3 regions of the Rhizobium sp. CBN3 genome follow, and region 3 is predicted to be linked to each of the others. Evidence: predicted binding sites of a transcription regulator. Region 3 holds the regulator's gene; each other region holds the start of a gene.
What was found. The regulator LexA, encoded in region 3, represses DNA repair genes until DNA is damaged. The targets are predictions, from matches to a motif close to TGTTCNNNNTGTGTTCNG.
Positions count from the first base shown of each region.

Region 1: QWJ46_RS08310 (helicase-related protein) is a predicted target of LexA. The motif match lies at 4,279-4,296, and genes of this name have one in related genera.
Region 2: QWJ46_RS11590 (YifB family Mg chelatase-like AAA ATPase) is a predicted target of LexA. The motif match lies at 3,476-3,493, and genes of this name have one in related genera.

Region 1 covers NZ_JAULSE010000004.1:110,290-117,108, forward strand. The annotation lists gene fdxA (ferredoxin FdxA) at 101-439, opposite strand; gene QWJ46_RS08305 (RNA-binding S4 domain-containing protein) at 633-1,037, opposite strand; gene QWJ46_RS08310 (helicase-related protein) at 1,040-4,219, opposite strand; gene QWJ46_RS08315 (DUF3309 family protein) at 5,012-5,167, shown strand; gene QWJ46_RS08320 (glycine zipper domain-containing protein) at 5,194-5,454, shown strand; gene QWJ46_RS08325 (hypothetical protein) at 5,642-5,800, shown strand; gene QWJ46_RS08330 (beta-ketoacyl-ACP reductase) at 5,870-6,595, opposite strand; gene QWJ46_RS08335 (acetyl-CoA C-acetyltransferase) at 6,665-6,819, opposite strand, start outside.
Region 2 covers NZ_JAULSE010000006.1:73,148-79,966, forward strand. The annotation lists gene dnaN (DNA polymerase III subunit beta) at 1-237, opposite strand, end outside; gene rsmI (16S rRNA (cytidine(1402)-2'-O)-methyltransferase) at 497-1,414, shown strand; gene QWJ46_RS11575 (YraN family protein) at 1,404-1,772, shown strand; gene QWJ46_RS11580 (cupin domain-containing protein) at 1,892-2,395, shown strand; gene gshB (glutathione synthase) at 2,483-3,430, shown strand; gene QWJ46_RS11590 (YifB family Mg chelatase-like AAA ATPase) at 3,586-5,118, shown strand; gene cysK (cysteine synthase A) at 5,490-6,452, opposite strand; gene QWJ46_RS11600 (LysE family translocator) at 6,596-6,819, opposite strand, start outside.
Region 3 covers NZ_JAULSE010000020.1:36,943-43,761, reverse strand. The annotation lists gene QWJ46_RS24440 (ComEC/Rec2 family competence protein) at 1-1,384, shown strand, start outside; gene lexA (transcriptional repressor LexA) at 1,365-2,081, opposite strand; gene QWJ46_RS24430 (VOC family protein) at 2,280-3,176, shown strand; gene kdsA (3-deoxy-8-phosphooctulonate synthase) at 3,173-4,018, shown strand; gene eno (phosphopyruvate hydratase) at 4,160-5,434, shown strand; gene QWJ46_RS24415 (septum formation initiator family protein) at 5,570-5,890, shown strand; gene pdhA (pyruvate dehydrogenase (acetyl-transferring) E1 component subunit alpha) at 6,036-6,819, shown strand, end outside.

The DNA.
Region 1 (6,819 bases), on a different contig from region 3:
AGTCATGCGGGCAACACAGATCACCCATATGCCAGACGCAGGATTTAAAACGTTTCAGCGCATGGCCGCTCAAATGCGGCGGCCGAATCGCGCAACCGTCTTAGTCGCCGGAACCGGGTTTTTCGGAGAAGTATTTCTCGAATTTTCCGGTCTGGCCATCCATTTCTTTGGCCTCCGGCAACGGGTCCTTCTTGACCGTGATGTTCGGCCATATGCTGGCATACTCGGTATTGATCTTCAGCCATTTGTCGAGGCCCGGCTCGGTATCCGGCTTGATCGCCTCGGCGGGACATTCCGGTTCGCAGACGCCGCAATCGATGCATTCGTCGGGATGGATGACGAGAAAATTCTCGCCTTCATAAAAGCAGTCGACGGGGCAGACTTCCACGCAATCGGTGTATTTGCACTTGATGCAATTGTCGGTCACGACATAGGTCATGAAGAACTCCAGGATTTCATGCGGATGGGGCCGGGCAACCTGGAACGTCGCGCCTATCCCCTTGCCGGGCGAAAAGCGTGGACAGGCTTGGCAGGCAAGCACGCTTCCGGCAAGTTGTCAGTGACCTATCGGCTTTGGCGCCGGATTTCAAGGATAAACGATCTGCAAAAGCCGCCACCACAGACAGAGTTTTCTAATCCTCGTCCGACATCAGCCTGTCGATTGCACGTCTTTCCTTCTTGGTCGGACGACCGGTACCGGTCGCACGGGTCGCTTGCTCAAACGGCGTGAGACGTTTTGTCTCATCCGGCGGTGGGGATTGGTCGTCGTAGAGCAGGCGAGCCTCCTCATAGGGACCCCGCCGCTCCCCGGCGAGACGCACGACGAGGATGACGTCGCGCCGCTCCAGCGTCAGTTCGACACGGTCGCCCGGCTTGACCATCTGGCTCGGGTGACTGCAGCGCTCGCCGTTGATGCGCACGTGCCCCGACTGGACATGGCTCTGGGCCAGCGAGCGCGACTTCACCATGCGCGTGAAGAACAGCCACTTGTCGATGCGCTGGCGCGAACCGCTTGCCGGCTGTGTCTCCCCGCCCATGATTACTTCTTCATCTGTTCCTTGAGAGCTGCGAGCTTGGCGAAGGGCGAATCCGGATCGATCGGCTTCTCCTTGCGCGGCGGCTTGGCCTCGAAGCGCAGCGGCTGGGCGCCGCGATTGTTGTTGCGGTCGTTGCGGTCATTGCGATCGTTACGCTCGCCGCGGTCCTTCCGGTCGCCACGATCCTGACGATCACCGCGCGGCTGGTCCTTGCGCTCGCCGCTTGGCTGCGGCCTGCCGCCGTCGCGGCGGCCACCGTCCTTGCCGCGGCCGTGGCGGTTGTCGCGCCCGTCGCCGCCACGGTTGCCCTCGCCGCCTTCACCACCGTTCGGACGGCGATTGCGCTCGCCGCGCTCCTGGTTCTGGCCGCCCCGGCGTTCGCCATGGCCGCCGCGTGCCTGGCGATGATTGTCATTGCGGCCGCCGAGACGCCACAAAAGAACCGGCTTCGGTTCCGCCGGCTCGCCAGCTTCCCCGGAAGCGGCAGCCTCTGCCGTAGCGGTTGCCTCAGTCACTTCGGCCGCAGCGTTGCCGTCGTTCGCTTCTGTCGCGGGGACGTCGGCCGCCGTCGAAGCCGGCTCGGCTGCGGATGGCTCGGAAGCAGCCTCTTCGGTCGCTCCGTCGGCATCGTCGTGATCGGCTTTTTCCGCCGCTTCTTCCGCGGATGTTTCCGCGGAGGCGGCAGGGGCTGAAGCTGCGTCCTGCGCCGCAAGATGGGCCGACGCCTCTTCCGCCTTCACGGCATCGGCGCGATAGCCGAGGCCCTTGAGGATCTCTTCCATGTCCTCGAGCGTCGCCCCGAGAATCGACAGCATCGCCGTCGTCGTCGTGAAACGGCGACCGTCATAGGCGCCCTCCGGACGATTGCTCTGACCGGGCTTCCATTGCAGCAGCGGACGAATGATATCGGCGAGCCGCTCCAGAATGTCGATGCGCACGGCGCGCTTGCCGAGGAAACGGAAGCCGGCGAGCTTGTAGAACATCCGCTCGAAGCTCGGATCGGTGACGACCGAGGTGCGCCCGGCGGCAAGCACGGGAATGAGATCGCCGTAGCCCGGCTTGTCGAGACCGTCGTTCTTCAACGCCCAGAGCAGCGTGATCAGTTCGGCCGGTGCCGGCTTCAGAAGGGCCGGAACAAAGATATGATAGGCACCGAAACGCACGCCGTAGCGGCGCATGGAGGCGCGAGCCTCCTGATCCAGCGACTTCACCTCCTCGGTGACGTCACGGCGGAAGAGCACGCCGAGATTTTCGACCAGCTGGAAGGCAAGGCCCTTGGCAAGACCCTGCAGGTCTTCGGCGCGCGACAGATCGTCCAGCGGCTTCAATACCGTGCTGATGTGATGATTGACGAAACGTTCGATACGGGCGGCGACGTGATCGCGGGCGTTGCCCGTCAACTGCTCGTCGGCAAGCAGGATCACACGCGGACGCATGACGTGGTCGCTGCCCGAAAGCCGCGCCACCGGATCGCCGAGCCAACGGATCAAGCCATCCGAACCGATCGCCAGATCGCTGTTGCCCGCGGCATGCAGCCGGGCCGCACGGGCTTCGAACTCGAGCGCGAGCGCCTTCTGCGACGCAGCCTGAACCGCCTTGGCATCCGGTCCATCCGTTCCCGCCACCGGGGTGAAACGGAATCCGCTCAACTGCCCCACATGATGTCCTTCAACGAAGACATCGCCATTCACACTGATTTCAGCTTCCAGCATCGCATTCTCTCTCAGGCGCTTCATGAGCACAGATGTCCTGCGATCAACAAAGCGTTTCGTCAACCTTTCATGTAACGCATCGGACAATCGATCTTCGATTTCCCGCGTCTTTTCCTGCCAATGTGTCGGATCGGCAAGCCAGCCGGGCCGATTCGAAACGTAGGTCCAGGTCCTTATCTGCGCGATTCGCGCCGAAAGCGTGTCAATTTCCCCATCAGTTCGATCCGAGCGATGAACCTGCTCCGCAAGAAACTGCTCGTTCACCGTGCCATAGCGCACGAGATCGGAAAAGAGGGTCGAAATAAGATCGGCATGTTGGGCCGGAGTGATACGCCGGTAGTCGGGCAGGGCGCAAGCCTCCCAGAGTTTTTCGACGCGGGCCGGCCTGTCGGCGAGGTCCATTACCTCGGGGTAGCGCGAAAGCTGCTCGAGCGCCTGCTGGTCGACCGCCGGCAGCGCCCGCGTCAGGCCGGGCACGCGCGGCCCGGCCTCCAGGCTGGCGCGCAGCGACTGAATCGAGGAGAAGTCCATCTCCGTCGTGCGCCACTGCAGAACCTTGACGTTGTCGAATTCATGTCCCTCGATGCGCTGCACCAGTTCCTCGTCGAAGGGCGAGACCTGTCCGGTGACGCCGAAGGTGCCGTCCCGCACGTGCCGGCCGGCGCGGCCGGCGATCTGGCCGAGTTCGGCCGGATTGAGGTTGCGGAATTGGTAGCCGTCGAATTTCCGGTCCTGGGCGAAGGCGACGTGATCGACATCGAGGTTGAGGCCCATGCCGATCGCATCGGTCGCCACCAGATATTCGACGTCGCCCGCCTGATAGAGCGCGACCTGTGCATTGCGGGTGCGGGGGCTGAGCGCCCCCAGCACGACCGCCGCGCCGCCGCGCTGCCGGCGGATGAGCTCGGCGATGGCATAGACCTCATCGGCGGAAAAGGCGACGATGGCGGAACGCTGCGGCAGCCGGGTGATCTTCTTCTGCCCGGCGTAAAGGAGATGCGAAAGCCGCGGCCGCTCGACGATCGTAATCCCGGGCAGGATGTGCTGCAGGATCGGCCGCATCGTCCCTGCACCCAGCAGCAGCGTTTCATCACGTCCGCGAAGGTGCAGGATGCGGTCGGTGAAGATATGGCCACGCTCGAGATCGCCGGCGAGCTGCACCTCGTCGATCGCGACAAAGGCGGCTTTGGTCTCCCGCGGCATCGCCTCGACCGTGCAGACGGAAAAACGCGCATTGGGCGGCGAAATCTTTTCTTCGCCGGTGACCAGCGCCACGTTCTGCAAACCGACCTTCTCCACCACCCGCGTATAGACCTCGCGGGCCAGGAGCCTGAGCGGCAGGCCGATCACGCCGGTCCCGTGTGCGACCATGCGCTCGATGGCATAATGGGTCTTGCCGGTATTGGTTGGTCCAAGCACCGCGGTCACACCGCGCCCGCTCAGAATCATGGGCTGCGAAGTCAGAGTCATGGTCCATGCAAGTGAGGCAGGCGCGCCCCGGGAAAAGTTTTGCCATCTCGATGGAGGCACAGAACACATGGACAGCTGCCGCCGCAAACGCAAGGGCAGATTTCAAAATGCGCCGGGGATTGCGACCTTTGCGAGTCGTCTGGAAGGCCCGCATTTCCGATTTGGAACAGCGTGAGAACGAATCAGAGACGAATCGCTGACTCCTGCTGATTCAGCTTTTGTTCACGGCTAAGTATTGATTTTGAATCACTTTTTCCTACTAAATGCTGAATCGCGGGACTCTCTCCTGTTCGCAATTTTGTCGCGCTGCCGGCGGTCAGTCATGCGCTTTTCGCCAAGTGAAAAATCCGCCGAAATTAACCCTTCGATCAAATCCGGAACGAATCGGCGACGAATCGCCGACTGCGCTGTTTTCCCCTTTCGTTCACGGCCATATCTGGTGGCGTCGTGATGTTCCGCCGCTAGATGCGGGGCAGGCGGAAAGGTCTCCTCACGTCGGTGTTCCGGCGAGCAAATTCACACAGCCTTAAGCCTGGCAGGCTTGCGCCACTGGGCCGATCAAAAACGGAACGAATCACCGACGAATCGGAGACATCGAGACCTTCCCGCTTTGTTCACCGCAACATATTGTATTTAAATGCCTTTTTAACCATACAGGCGATTTGTGAGGGGTGACGGATCGCAAACCATGAATCGCCTTGCGTCCTAATTTACGCGCCCAACCGGGAACAAAAATCGCCAATGCGTGTTTCTTGTCCATCCAGATTGCGGATGAAATGAAGGAAAAACACCATGCTTGGCACGATACTTCTCGTTATCCTCATTCTGCTCTTGATCGGAGCTCTGCCAAACTGGGGTTATAGCCGTGGCTGGGGCTATGGACCTTCTGGCGGTTTGGGGCTAGTTCTCGTCATTATCATTATCCTTGTACTAATGGGCCGCATCTAAAGCCCGACAACCTGGGGAGTTACGACATGATGAAGAAGATTGTTCTTATCGGCGCGCTCGTGGGCGCTCTCGCATCCTGCACGGCGACCGAGCAGGGCACGGCGATCGGCGCCGGCACCGGCGCGGTCATCGGTGGTGCCGTCACCAACAGCTGGGGTGGTGCCGCCGTCGGCGCCGTTGCCGGCGGTCTGACCGGCGCTCTCATCGGCCAGTCGGTCGAACGCCGCGGCTACTGCGTCTATCGCGACCGCTACGGCCGCCGCTACGAGGCTCGTTGCCGCTACTGACCGTCAAACGCATATCGGACTTCCCAACGGGCGCTTCGGCGCCCGTTTTCTTTGCCGGCGGGTGTCAACGTGACGTTGACGATTGGTCGTGAAAGTCAAATCTACCGGCGCCCACTTGCTGGGCGCATATTTCCTTCGTGAGCGCAGGGCTGGCACGATGGCCCGAGGCACTGAAAGGAATATTCGCATGGACCAGATTGTCCTGAATTCCACCGTCGCTATTCTCGTCGCCGCGGCTTTCCTGACATCCGCGGTCTCAGCTCTTCGTAGCAGCGATCGCTCGCGGCAGCGAGTGCCGGTCAAGATTCGGGTTCAGCGGGATCGGAACACCGGCAACCGCTTCTGACCTCCCGAACAAAAAGCAAAGGCGCGTCCTGCAACGCGCCTTTGCAAATCGACAAACGTTCGTCCTGTCTTAAACGAAGAACTGCCCGCCATTGGCCGTCAGCGTCGAACCGGTGATGAAGCCGGCATCGTCGGAGACGAGGAAGGTGACGCAGCGCGCGATTTCTTCCGGTTCGCCGAGACGGCCGACCGGGATCTGCGGAATGATGCGTTCATTCAGCACTTTCTCCGGCACGGCAAGCACCATTTCCGTCCCGATATAACCGGGGCAGATGGCATTGACGGTGATGTTTTTCGCCGCGCCTTCCTGGGCAAGCGCCTTGGTAAAGCCGAGATCGCCCGCCTTGGCCGCGGAATAGTTTGCCTGGCCCATCTGGCCTTTCTGGCCGTTGATCGACGAGATGTTGACGATGCGGCCGAAGCTGCGGTCGCGCATGCCTGTCCAGACCTGATGCGTCATGTTGAACAGGCCGGTGAGGTTGGTGTTGATCACCTCGTGCCACTGTTGCGGCGTCATCTTGTGGAACATCGCGTCGCGGGTGATGCCGGCATTGTTGACGAGGATTTCGACCGGTCCGATCTCTCGTTCGACCTTGGTGATCCCTTCACCGCAGGCAGCGTAGTCCGAAACATCCCATTTGAATACCGCAACGCCGGTGACGTCGTGGAAGGCATGAGCCTTCTCGTCATTACCGGCATAAGTGGCCGCAACCCTGTAGCCGGCATTTTTCAGCGCCATGGATATCGCTGCGCCGATGCCGCGTGTACCTCCGGTGACCAGAGCCACTCTGCTCATGTTCCGCTCCCCCTCTGTGTTTTCGCCCGCTCGTGGCGGCATTTCAATCAATGACGGATCGTATGCTATTTAAAGCGCTTCAAAGCACATGGCGACGCCCATGCCGCCGCCAATGCAAAGCGTGGCGAGGCCCTTCTTCGCGCCGCGGCGCTTCATCTCGAACAGCAGCGTGTTGAGAATGCGCGCGCCGGAGGCGCCGATCGGATGGCCGATCGCAATCGCCC
Region 2 (6,819 bases), on a different contig from region 3:
GCGCACGATATCGTAGAGAAGATGAGCGGGAACGGTGGTGGCGCCTGCTTGTTCGACGCTTGCCGGCGTCGCCTCGGTGATTTCGAGGTCGAGGTCGGTCGCCTTCATGTCGAGGTTCTGGCCATCGGCCTTGAGCAGTACGTTGGACAGGATCGGGATCGTGTTGCGACGTTCGACCACACGGTGGACGTGGTTCAGCGATTTCAGAAGGTTTGACCGCTCAATAGTAATACGCATGGGATGCTACCGCTTTCGACCGTGACTGCCCGGGCGCATCGAAGGCCCGAAGAATGCTTTCCCGATTTAGGTCGGGGGAGTGGACGGGCAAAATGGCAGACTTCAGCATTGGATGGCAAGAGGCATGGATGGCCAAGCCCTCGCATTTCAGGTTTTCCGGAGCAATCCTCACAGAAATCCCAACCCTTGCCGAAGCCGCAGCGCTCGCCCATAAAGGCCGATGAACCGGCAAGGCGCCGGCGGGACGAAGGCAAAGGGCATGAACGAGCAAACCACCGGCGAGGACGCCACGAGGCGAAGCTTCCGCCTGCACAACATGGCGGTGCCGGCGCGGCCGTTGGAGCCGGCGCTCTATCTGGTCGCCACTCCCATCGGCAATCTCGGCGATATCACGCTGCGCGCATTGGAAACGCTGGCCGGTGCCGACGTGCTTGCATGCGAGGATACGCGTGTCACTCGCGTTCTGCTCGACCGCTACGGCATCCAGAATCGCCCATTCGCCTATCATGAGCACAATGCCGACGAAGCCGGCCCGCGGCTCATCCAGGCGCTCGAAGCCGGCCGCTCGGTGGCGCTGGTGTCCGATGCCGGCACGCCGCTCGTCTCCGATCCCGGCTATCGGCTGGCCCGGCAGGCAATTGCCGCCGGTTACCGTGTCATTCCCATTCCAGGCGCCTCGGCGCCGCTCGCCGCCCTTGTTGGTTCCGGCCTGCCGAACGACGCCTTCCTCTTCGCCGGCTTTCTGCCGGCCAAGGACAAGGCGCGCCGCGATCGTCTCGGCGAATTTGCCGCAGCCCCGGCGACGCTGATCTTTTTTGAATCGCCCCATCGCATCGGTGCGACGCTTCTTGCTGCCGCCGATGTGCTCGGCCCGGCCCGGCCGGCTTGCGTCTGCCGTGAATTGACCAAGACCTATGAAGAATTCCGCCGCGGCACGCTGGCCGAACTCGCCGTCCATTACCAGCAAGTGGAAAACGTCAGGGGCGAGATCGTCCTCGTCGTCGGTCCGCCGCAGCCGACCGAAACGTCCGAGGCCGATGTCGACGCCGTGCTTGCCGATCTGTCGATGTCGATGCCGACGGCAAAGGCTGCGACCGAGGCCGCCCGTCTCACCGGCCTGCCGCGCAAAGCGCTCTACCAGCGCCTGCTGGAGATGAAAAGCGGCAATGGGCGATAAAGACCTTACCGCCATCAAACGGAAAGCGCTGCGCCGCGGCCGCATGTCGGAATATGTCGCCGCCGCCTTCCTGATGCTGAAGGGATACCGCATCCTGGCGCTGCGCCACCGCACCAGGCTCGGCGAGATCGATATCGTCGCCCGTAAGGGCGATCTCGCAGTCTTTGTGGAAGTGAAGGCCCGGTACGGCGAGGCTGCGGCGATCGACGCCGTCTCCGTCGCCGCTCAGAAGCGGATCCGGGCGGCAAGCGATCTCTGGCTCGCCCGTCAGGCGGATCAGGCCCGCCTTTCCCAACGCTACGATATCATCGCGGTCATGCCCGGCCGGTTGCCGCGGCACTTTCCCGATGCCTTCTGAGCGCTTTCGCACCAATCGAGTTTCCGGATTGTTAAAATTTTAGTCCCGGGTTGAACGAGCTCCTTACCTCTCTCTGCTACCCACCATCGCGGTAGGGATTAAGAATTGGGGGTTGTTGCGTGGCCTGGAAGATGATGTTTGCAAGCGCGGTCGCCATGGCCGCGCGCTCGGTGCCTTATGTCGCGCTGAAGCCGGCCGGGAAATCCTTCGTCGCGCATGCGAGCGACCACCTGCCGCTGAAATCGACGCCGATCAATCCCGACTGGATCATCAGCGGCAATCCTGAAGCCCGCACCGCCGAACATTCGCGCGGCCATGACGAGGCGTCGCTGACGGCGATCTGGGACTGCACCGCGGGCGAATTCCGCTGGTATTTCGGCTGGGACGAGACAGTGATGATCCTCGAAGGCGAGGTCCATATCACCGCCGAGGACGGTACGGAACGGACGCTGTGCGCAGGCGACGTCGCCTTTTTCGCAGGTGGAACCTGGGCCAGCTGGCGGGTCGACAATTACGTCCGCAAGGTCGCCTTCCTGCGCAAGCCTTTCCCGAAGCCGTTGGCAATCGCCTACCGTCTCCGCAACATGCTGCGCAACGGCGGCAGCCAGGGCATCGCCGCCTGAAAGTTGCGACAGCCGCAAGCCTTCGATGACCGTTGCGTTTGATGCCGGGCCGACCTACATCTGTCCGGCATTCAGCGAGGGACGGAAATGGCCAAGATCACCAATGTAGCGGTCCAGATGGATCATGTCGCCGGCATCAATATCGCAGGCGATTCCACCTTCGCCATGAGCCTGGAGGCGCAGGCGCGCGGCTACAGGCTCTTCCATTACACGCCCGAGCGCCTGAGCTTCCGCGACGGCAAGCTCTTTGCCAGCGTCGAGCCGATGGTGCTGCGCGACGTCAAGGGTGATCACTTCGAGCTTGGCGCGCCCGAGCGCGTCGATCTCTCGACCATGGACGTGGTGCTGCTGCGCCAGGATCCACCCTTCGACATGGCCTATATCACCTCGACGCATCTGCTCGAGCGCATTCACCCGAAGACGCTCGTCGTCAACGATCCGGCCTGGGTGCGCAATTCGCCGGAGAAGATCTTCGTAACGGAATTCGCCGACCTGATGCCGAAGACGCTGATCACCAAGGATCCGGCCGAAATCCGCCGCTTCCGCGACGAGATGGGCGACATCATCCTGAAGCCGCTCTACGGCAATGGCGGTGCCGGCGTCTTCCATTCCACCCGCGACGACCGCAATCTCTCCTCGCTGCTGGAAATGTTCGGCCAGCTCTTCCGCGAGCCCTTCATCGCCCAGCAATATCTGCCCGACGTGCGCAAGGGCGACAAGCGCATCATCCTGGTCGACGGCGAGTTCGCCGGCGCCATCAACCGCGTTCCGGCCGAGCATGACAGCCGCTCCAACATGCATGTCGGCGGCCGCGCCGAGGCGACCGAACTGACGGCGCGCGAAAAGGAAATCTGCGCCCGCATCGGCCCGGCGCTGAGGGAACGCGGCTTTCTGCTCGTCGGAATCGACGTGATCGGCGATTACATGACCGAGATCAACGTCACGTCGCCCACCGGCATCCGCGAGGTCAGGAAGTTCGGCGGCGCCGATATCGCGGCCCTGCTCTGGGACGCGATCGAGCGCAAGCGCGGCTGAGGCTGCGATCGGGTACAACCGCGCCCACCACTGATTATCTGCCTGCGTTCTTTTATTGTTCTTGTTTTAGTCCTGCTTCCGTGCCAGATTGCAACCGCTGGCTTTCAACGGCCACAGGGGCGGTCTCTAAGAGTTTGCGGGACAAGGGTGGGCATATGGTCGCGCGTGTCAGTACGGTAGCATTCCAGGGCATCGAAGGCGTGCCGGTCGAGGTCCAGGTGATGGTCGCGCCCGGTAAGGTCGGCATGCAGATCGTCGGTCTGCCCGACAAGGCGGTGGCCGAAAGCCGCGAGCGCGTGCAGGCCGCCCTTCATGCCTCCGGCCTGGCGCTGCCGGGCAAGCGGGTGACCGTCAACCTGGCGCCCGCCGATCTGCCGAAAGAGGGCTCACACTTCGATCTGCCAATCGCACTGGCGCTAATGGCGGCGCTTGGTGCCATTCCCGCCGATGCGCTGTCGGATTATGTCGTCGTCGGCGAACTCAATCTCGATGGCACGATCGCCGCCATTGCAGGCGCGCTGCCGGCCGCCATCGGCGCCAATGCGCTCGGCAAGGGGCTGATCTGCCCGGCCGAAAGCGGCGCCGAGGCGGCCTGGGCCGGCGCCGAGGTCAATATCCTCGCCCCGCGCAGCCTGATCGCTCTTGCCAATCATTTCCGCGGCACCCAGGTGCTGTCGCGGCCGGAGGCGTCGATCCGCGCCAATGCCGCCAATCTGCCTGACCTTGCCGAGATCAAGGGCCAGGAAAGCGCCAAGCGCGCGCTCGAAGTGGCGGCCGCCGGCGGCCACAATCTCCTGATGGTCGGACCTCCCGGCTCCGGCAAGTCGATGCTGGCGTCGCGCCTTCCGTCGATCCTGCCGCCGCTTTCGCCCGCCGAACTGCTTGAAGTCTCGATGGTTCATTCGATCGCCGGCCAACTGACCGGCGGCAAGCTGTCCGATCGCCGGCCCTTCCGCACGCCGCATCATTCCGCCACCATGGCCGCCCTCGTCGGCGGCGGGTTGCGCGCCCGCCCGGGCGAAGCCTCGCTCGCCCATCACGGCGTGCTCTTCCTCGACGAATTTCCCGAATTCACGCCGCAGGCGCTGGACGCGCTGCGCCAGCCACTCGAAGGCGGCGAATGCGTCATCGCGCGCGCCAATCACCGCGTCTCCTATCCGGCGAAATTCCAGCTGATCGCGGCGATGAACCCCTGCCGCTGCGGCATGGCCGGCGAGCCCGGTCACACCTGCGCCCGCGGCCCGCGCTGCATGAGCGATTACCAGGCCCGCATCTCCGGCCCGCTGATGGACCGCATCGATATCCGCATCGACGTGCCCGCCGTCTCCGCCGCCGACCTCATCCGGCCGATGGCGGCCGAGGCCAGCGCCGACGTCGCCCGCCGCGTCGCCCGCGCCCGCGAGCTCCAGCGGGAGCGCTTCCAGCGCGCCGGCGCTGGGGATATCAGCACCAATGCCCGCTGCTCCACAGCAATGATCGAAAAACTCGCCGAACCCGATGCGAGCGGCCTGCAGCTCCTGCGCGACGCCGCCGAAAAAATGAAATTCTCCGCCCGCGGCTACCACCGAGTCCTCAAGGTTGCCCGCACACTAGCCGACCTCGACGACAAACCGACGGTCGGCCGTCTGCATCTTGCCGAAGCGATCTCCTACCGGATCGCCGGCGAGAGGTTGACGGCGGCTGCGTGAGAAGAAGGGCGGATGCGCGCCGATATTTTGAGAGATTGTCGTCAGGCTGCCCACCGATTTGTCGATCGCGTTTGCGCTTGGCTGCCCCTCAGCGAAATCCTCATTGAGCGCTGCGGAATTATGAAATTATATGGCCGTCGGCGAACTATAGCGGGCGCGCTGCCCGGCAGCAGGCGGTGCGAATGGCCCTGGCGGGGCCATTTGCATTCAACTAGCACAGGTGGGACATCGACCATCGTTACTACTGACTACCACAGAACTTTCGTCCCGCTTCGATTGGGATGCAGGTGACGGCACAAAAGAAGGGACGCTCGAAGCGCCCCGATATTTTGCATGACAAACTGCGGGAGAAAAGGCCGCCACACCAAACCTCAGCTCCCCAATCCCTCAAACAACGCCGTCGACAGATACCGCTCCGCAAAAGACGGAATGATGATGACGATGTTCTTGCCCGCATTTTCTGGCCGGCTTCCAACCTTGATCGCCGCGGTCAGCGCCGCGCCCGAGGAGATGCCGACCGGCACGCCTTCGAGCCGGGCGACAAGGCGGGCCTGTTCGAAGGCCTCGTCATTGGTCACGGTGACGACTTCGTCATAGATGCCGGTATCGAGGATTTTCGGCGCGAAGCCGGCGCCGATGCCCTGGATTTTGTGCGGGCCGGGATTGCCGCCTGAGAGCACCGGCGAATCGGCAGGCTCGACGGCGATGATCTGGATCTCGGGCTTGTGGCTCTTCAGCACCTGGCCGACGCCGGTGATCGTGCCGCCGGTGCCGATGCCCGAGATGACGATGTCGACCTTGCCCTCGGTATCGTTCCAGATTTCCTCGGCCGTCGTCTTCCGGTGGATCTCCGGATTGGCCGGATTTTCGAACTGCTGCGGAATGATGGCGTCGGGAAGGGAGGCGGCGAGCTCCTCGGCCTTGGCGATGGCGCCCTTCATGCCTTTCGATCCTTCCGTCAGCACCAGCTCGGCGCCGAGCAGCGCCAGCATCTTGCGGCGTTCGACCGACATGGTTTCCGGCATGGTGAGGATCAGCCGATATCCCTTGGCGGCGGCGGCAAAGGCGAGCGCGATGCCTGTGTTGCCAGAGGTCGGCTCGATCAGCACCGTCTTGCCTGATGTGATCTTGCCCTGCGACTCCAGGCTTTCGATCATCGCTACGCCGATGCGGTCCTTGACGGAAGCGATCGGATTGAAGAATTCGAGCTTGCCGATCAGGTTTGCCACCACGCCCTTTTCCCGCGCCAGCTTGTCGAAGCGCACCAGCGGCGTGTCGCCGATGGTCTCGGTGATCGAGGAATAGATGCGGCCGCGGCCGGGTTTATGCGACATGGTTCTCTCCCTTTGGACTTCGGTCCCTCAAATCGAGGAGGAGAATAGGGTCAAAGACGGAATGAGACCAGAGCGCGTTCGCGCCGGGCCGGGTGCCGGAGAGAAAATAAGCTTTGAAAACCGTTTCCTGGCGGATGTTTATTTCAGGCTGCCCGCGTGGCGATGAAGGCCGCCGTGCCCGCAAGGATGCCGGCTGCAACCCGGTTCAGCGTCTGCAGGGCGCGCGGCTGTTTCAACATGGTGCGGGCGCGCGCCGCAAGCAGCATATAGGGCACGAGCACGGTGATCAGCACCACGAAGGTGACAGCAAGCAGCAGCGCATAGTCGCGCAGGCTGATATTGCCGATGTCGATCAGCGTCGGCGCCA
Region 3 (6,819 bases):
AGCCTGTCCGACAAAGAAGATCGCCGCTGCCGGTGCGCTCATCGCCGTCACCGCCTATTACCTGATCTCCGGTTTCGGGGTTTCGGCCGAGCGCGCTTTTATCATGATGGCCATCATGCTGATTGCCGTCTTCTTCGACCGGCCGTCGATCAGCCTGCGCAATGTCGTTCTCTCAGCGCTCATCATCATCGCCATTTCACCTTCGGAAGTATTGGGACCGAGCTTTCAGATGTCCTTTGCCGCGACATTGGCTTTGGTATCGGGCTATCAGCTGTGGAAGGACAGGCGTGTCCGCGAAAACGCTTTTCCGAAATTGCCGATCATCAGGCCGGTGGCCGTAGTCGCCAGTTTCTTCGGCGGCGTCTTCCTCACCTCGCTGATCGGCGGCTTTTCCACCGCACTGTTTTCGATCGAGCATTTTCATCGCCTGACGGCTTATGGCCTGCCGGCAAATCTTGCGACGATGCCGATCATCTCCTTCATCGTCATGCCGGCCGGGTTGCTGGCGATGTTGCTCATGCCTTTCGGTCTGGACGCTCCGCTCTGGAAGGTGGTCGGATTCGGCCTCGATCTGGTGATTGCGGTTGCCAAGACGGTGTCCGGCTGGGGCGGGGATATCGGCATCGGCCGCTTGCCCGGCTGGTATTTCGCAATGGCGGTGGCAGGCTTTCTGCTGCTGACGCTGCTGCGTACCCGGCTGCGCCATATCGGCACATCGATCATCGCCATCTCGACCCTTATCGTGCTGCTTCTGCCGGTTCCCCGGCCGCCGGATCTGGTGATTTCGGAGGATGGCAGTCTGGTTGCGGTCGTCGCGGCTGAGGCAATAGCTTCCAACCGTGAAAACCCGCCGGATTTCATCTTCGACCAGTGGCAGCGAGCGCTGGTCCTGCCGACACATGATCCGCCGAAGATGCTGGATGGTCCGGCTATCCCGGCGGAAGGAGAAGACCGCCGTGTCAGGCTTTCCCGCGATCAGCAGAACGAAGCGAGTGCAGCGATGCGGGCAGCCGCAGCAGGCGGTGAAGCAAACCGCTTTTCCTGCGTCAAGAAGGCCTGGTGCACATCAAGACTCGGCAATGGCCATATCGTCACCGTCATCGACAATGCCGCCTATCTTGGCCCGGCCTGCGATACGGCCGATATCGTCGTGACCTCGGTCCGTCTGCGTTTCAACAACTGCCGTTCAGGTGGCGCGCTTTTCACCGGCGAGACGCTACGCAGGACCGGTTCCGTCGAATTGCGCTTCGCCGACAGCGGCCCGGAGGTCACCACCGCCTTCGATGCTTTGTCGCGACCATGGATGCGCCATCGCGCCTATGATTGGCGCAACGATCGTTTTACCGATTCCAGCCTATCCGGCGTCAGTGATAGCGACGGATGAGGCCGACGAGCTTGCCCTGCACCTTGACCCGGTCGGGCCCGAAGATGCGGGTCTCGTAGGCCGGGTTGGCGGCCTCGAGCGCGATCGAGGCACCCTTGCGGCGGAAACGCTTCAGCGTTGCTTCCTCGTCATCGACGAGGGCAACGACGATATCGCCGGGACTTGCGGTGCTGCCGTTGCGGATGATCACGGTATCGCCGTCGAAGATGCCGGCGTCGATCATCGAATCGCCTTTGACCTCCAGCGCATAGTGCTCACCGGAGCCGAGCATATCCGCGGGAACGACGATATCGTGAGTGTTGTTCTGGATCGCCGAGATCGGAACGCCGGCGGCGATACGCCCCATGACCGGCACGGAGATGGAGTTGCCATTGTCGGCGACCGGCTTTGGCGCAGCGGGGGCGGCGACCGGCTGGGGCTTGCCGAGGCTGCCCTCGATGACGCTCGGCGAAAAACCGCGACGCTGAAGACTGGGGTTATAGGCCTCCGGAAGCTTGATCACTTCGAGCGCCCGGGCGCGGTTCGGTAGGCGGCGAATGAAGCCGCGCTCCTCGAGCGCCGTGATCAGCCGGTGAATGCCGGATTTCGAGGCGAGATCCAGGGCATCCTTCATTTCGTCGAAAGAGGGAGGAACGCCGGATTCCTTCATGCGCTCATGGATGAAAAGGAGAAGCTCCTGTTGTTTGCGCGTGAGCATCGACGTCAGACCCCGTGATTGAAACAAATCCAGAACGGACACTATATGTTCCATATGTGTTCCGCAAGTAGCTAAATTTCCGTAAAACTTCGCGCCAACTCGTCGAGATTTTTATTTTCATTCGCCGGATTGGCACACATGTCTTGCATTGAGTGAGGTGCTGTCGCACATCTCTTGCCGGTTTCAGGAGGGATATTCATGAACGCGCATTCCGCCAAGTCGCACCCGCTGGATCATGTCGTGCTGCCCGTGGTCAATATCGATCTGGCGCGTGAAAGGCTCGGCAAGCTCGGTTTCACCGTCGCCGCCGATGCGCGCCATCCCTTCGGAACGGAGAATGCCTGCGTCTTTTTCGCCGACAAGACCTATCTGGAGCCGCTCGGCGTGGCGAGTGTCGAGGAGAGCGAGGCAGCGGCCCGCCAGGGCAATGTCTTCATCGCCCGCAATCGCGCCTTCCGTTTCCGCTGCGGCGAGGAGGGACTTTCTGCGCTGGCCTTCCTCAGCGAGGATGCCGGCCTCGATCATAAGCGCTTCGTCGGCAACGGCGCGAGCGCCGGTGAGATGTTGCAGTTCAGCCGACCGATGCGGATGCCGGATGGTTCGGAGAGCGTCGGCAGCTTCAAGCTGGCCTTTGCAGCTGATTTGCGCGCCCCCGATTTCTTTCTCTTTACCTGCCAGCGCATTAATTCGTTCCCGACAGATCGCGCCGCGCTGGAGACGCATGCCAATGGCGTGATCGGCATTGCCGAGATCGCGCTTTGTGCGCCGGAGCCGGCGGCATTCGCCGCCTTCGTCGGACTTGCGATGGGGCAGGCGGCGGTGGAGAAAACCGGTTTCGGCATGAATATCGCGGCATCGAATGCGAAGATCAGCCTGATGACGCCGGAAGGGCTGGAGGCCTATTTCGAGACTGCAGTCTCGTCAGCCGATCGCGGCCTGCGGGGGCGGGCAATCCTCTTCACTGTCGTCGATCTTGCCGTGACAGAAGCGCATTTGGCTGCTAACGGGGTGACCTACACGCGCAAGAACAACCGTATTCTGGTGAAGCCCACGCCCGGGCAGGGTGCGCTCTTCGCCTTCGAGGAAACACGATGAGCATCGACACGAATTCCGAAGTCAGGATCGGCGAAGGCGCAGGCCAGGTCACCTTTTCCAATACCGCCCGTCTGTCGCTGATTGCCGGCCCCTGCCAGATGGAGAGCCGCGACCACGCCTTCATGGTAGCCGGCACGCTGAAGGAGCTTTGCGCAAAGCTTGACATCGGGCTGGTCTACAAGAGCTCATTCGACAAGGCCAACCGGACCTCGCTTTCGGCCGAGCGCGGCATTGGCCTGGAAAAGGGCATGGAGGTCTTTGCCGACCTGAAGAAGGAATTCGGCTTTCCCGTCATAACCGACGTCCATACGGCCGAGCAATGCGCCGAGGTGGCCAAGGTGGTCGATGTCCTGCAGATCCCGGCCTTCCTTTGCCGCCAGACCGACCTTCTGATCGCCGCCGCCAGAACCGGCCGCGCCGTCAATGTCAAGAAGGGCCAGTTCCTGGCGCCGTGGGATATGAAGAACGTCCTGAAGAAACTCAACGCCAGCGGCAATCCGAATGTGCTGCTGTGCGAGCGCGGCGCTTCCTTCGGCTACAATACGCTGGTCTCCGACATGCGCTCGCTGCCGATCATGGCGGCGATGGGCGCTCCCGTGATTTTCGACGCCACCCATTCCGTGGCGCAGCCGGGCGGGCAGGGCGATTCCTCGGGCGGCCAGCGCGAATTCGTGGAAACGTTGGCGCGCGCGGCGGTGGCGACGGGAATTGCAGGCGTCTTCCTCGAAACCCACCAGGACCCCGACAACGCACCGTCCGACGGCCCGAACATGGTTTATCTCAAGGACATGCCGCGATTGCTTGAGAAGCTGCTTGCCTTCGACGCGATCGCCAAGGCCTGACGTTCAACAGACTGACATGATCGTGGTTTAGGCCACGACGGCATGCTGGTTCGAAGGCCGGAAATTGCAGCATTGTAATTTGCACGCCTTCGATTATGACAGGCTTCGACCGACTTATCACCCACCGAGCAGGAAGAACCCATGACTGCAATCACCGATATCATCGCCCGCGAGATCCTCGATAGCCGTGGCAACCCCACCGTCGAAGTCGACGTCTATCTCGAAGACGGCAGCATGGGCCGCGCGGCCGTTCCCTCGGGCGCCTCGACGGGCGCGCATGAGGCGGTCGAGCTGCGCGACGGCGGCAAGCGCTATCTCGGCAAGGGCGTCGAAAAGGCGGTCGAGGCCGCCAACACCGAGATCTTCGACGCGATTGGCGGCATCGACGCCGAAAACCAGATCCAGATCGACAACATCATGATCGAGCTCGACGGCACGCCGAATAAGTCGCGCCTCGGCGCCAACGCCATCCTCGGCGTGTCGCTCGCCGTTGCCAAGGCTGCCGCGCAGGCATCCGGCCTGCCGCTTTACCGTTACGTCGGCGGCGCTTCCGCCAGCCTGCTGCCGGTGCCGATGATGAACATCATCAACGGCGGCGCCCATGCCGACAACCCGATCGACTTCCAGGAATTTATGATCATGCCAGTCGGCGCCGATTCGATCGCTGAAGCCGTGCGCATGGGTTCGGAAGTCTTCCATACGCTCCGCAAGGAGCTTGCCGCGCAGGGCCACAACACCAATGTCGGCGACGAAGGCGGCTTCGCCCCCGGCCTGAAAAGCGCGCCCGAAGCCCTCGACTTCATCATGAAGTCCATCGACAAAGCCGGCTACAAGCCGGGCGACGACATGTGCCTCGGCCTCGATTGCGCCTCGACGGAGTTCTTTAAGGACGGCAAATACGTTCTCGAAGGTGAAGGCCGCACGCTCGAATCGGGCGCCATGGCCGAATATCTGGCCGAGCTTGCCGCCAAGTACCCGATCATCTCGATCGAAGACGGCATGGCCGAAGACGACTGGGAAGGCTGGAAGACGCTGACCGACCTGACCGGCAAGAAGACCCAGCTCGTCGGCGACGATCTCTTCGTCACCAACTCCGCCCGTCTTCGCGACGGCATCCGCATGGGCGTGGCTAACTCGATCCTCGTCAAAGTCAATCAGATCGGTTCGCTGACGGAAACGCTCGATGCCGTCAACACGGCGCACAAGGCGGCCTATACCGCCGTCATGTCGCACCGCTCCGGCGAAACCGAAGACTCGACCATCGCCGATCTTGCCGTCGCCACCAACTGCGGTCAGATCAAGACCGGTTCGCTGTCGCGTTCCGACCGTCTCGCCAAATACAACCAGCTGATCCGCATCGAGGAAGGCCTCGGCCCCCAAGCCCAATATGCCGGCCGCTCGATCATCAAAGGCTGATCGTTCCGATTTTCAACGGCTCGACCCGCGCCTCCCGGCGCGGGTTTTTTCTTGCGCGCTTATTACGGTCAATGAACGGTTAATCTCTGCGCGTTATGCTGAACGAATTGGTAATGCGTTCAAGAGCATGCGTGTATGTGGACAAAGCATCATAAGAAGAGAAAGCTCGGCCGCTTCGTCATCCCGGCTATGACGGTCGCCTTCCTTTCCTATTTCGGTTATCATTGCATCCATGGCGATTATGGCCTGCGGGCGACAGAGACGTTCGAGCGTCAGCGCGTCGCGCGCGAAAGAGAGCTTGCCGTCCTGAAGGCGAAGCGCGAACATCTGGAAAGCCAGGTCGCGCTGCTCAGTGACGGCTCGCTCGACAAGGATATGTTGGACGAAAAGGCGCGATATCAGCTGAATATGTCGCGTGCGGACGAGATCGTCATATTCAACCATTATTCCAATTAGCCGGAATTCGGTTAATTGGAATTTCTGATTAATTTCCAATAGCTTAGTGCCGAATACGAGCCATGCAATTATGGCATTGCTGTGGTCATATTTCTTCCCTATGGTACGCGCCATCGAGAAACGACAAACCCATAGGGAGGGTTGAATGGCGCCGCGAAAGACCGCGACCGTTTCCAGCCGCAAAACTGCAGCAAAACCAGCAGCCAAAGCATCGAATGGAGGCCCGGTAGCCGACTTCGATCGGGATGAGGAACTCAAGGCCTATCGCGAGATGCTACTGATCCGCCGCTTCGAGGAGAAGGCCGGTCAGCTTTACGGCATGGGCTTCATCGGCGGCTTTTGCCATCTTTATATCGGTCAGGAAGCTGTCGTCGTCGGCATGCAGATGGCGCAGAAGGAAGGCGATCAGGTCATCACCGCCTATCGCGACCACGGCCACATGCTGGCAACCGGCATGGAAGCGCGTGGCGTCATGGCGGAACTGACCGGGCGCCGCAGCGGCTATTCCCACGGGAAGGGCGGCTCGATGCACATGTTCTCGAAAGAGAAGCATTTCTACGGCGGCCACGGCATCGTCGGCGCCCAGGTTTCGCTCGGAACGGGGCTTGCCTTTGCAAACCACTACCGCGGCAACGGCAATGTCGCCATCGCCTATTTCGGCGACGGCGCTGCCAACCAGGGCCAGGTCTACGAGAGCTTCAACATGGCGGCTCTCTGGAAGCTGCCGATCGTCTATATCGTCGAAAACAACCGTTACGCCATGGGCACCTCGACCGCCCGTGCCACCGCCCAGTCGAATTACTCGCTGCGCGGCTCCGGCTTCGGCATCCCCGGCATCCAGGTCGACGGCATGGACGTTCGCGCCGTCAAGGCGGCAGCCGATGAGGCGCTCGAACATTGCCGCTCCGGCAAGGGCCCGATCATTCTCG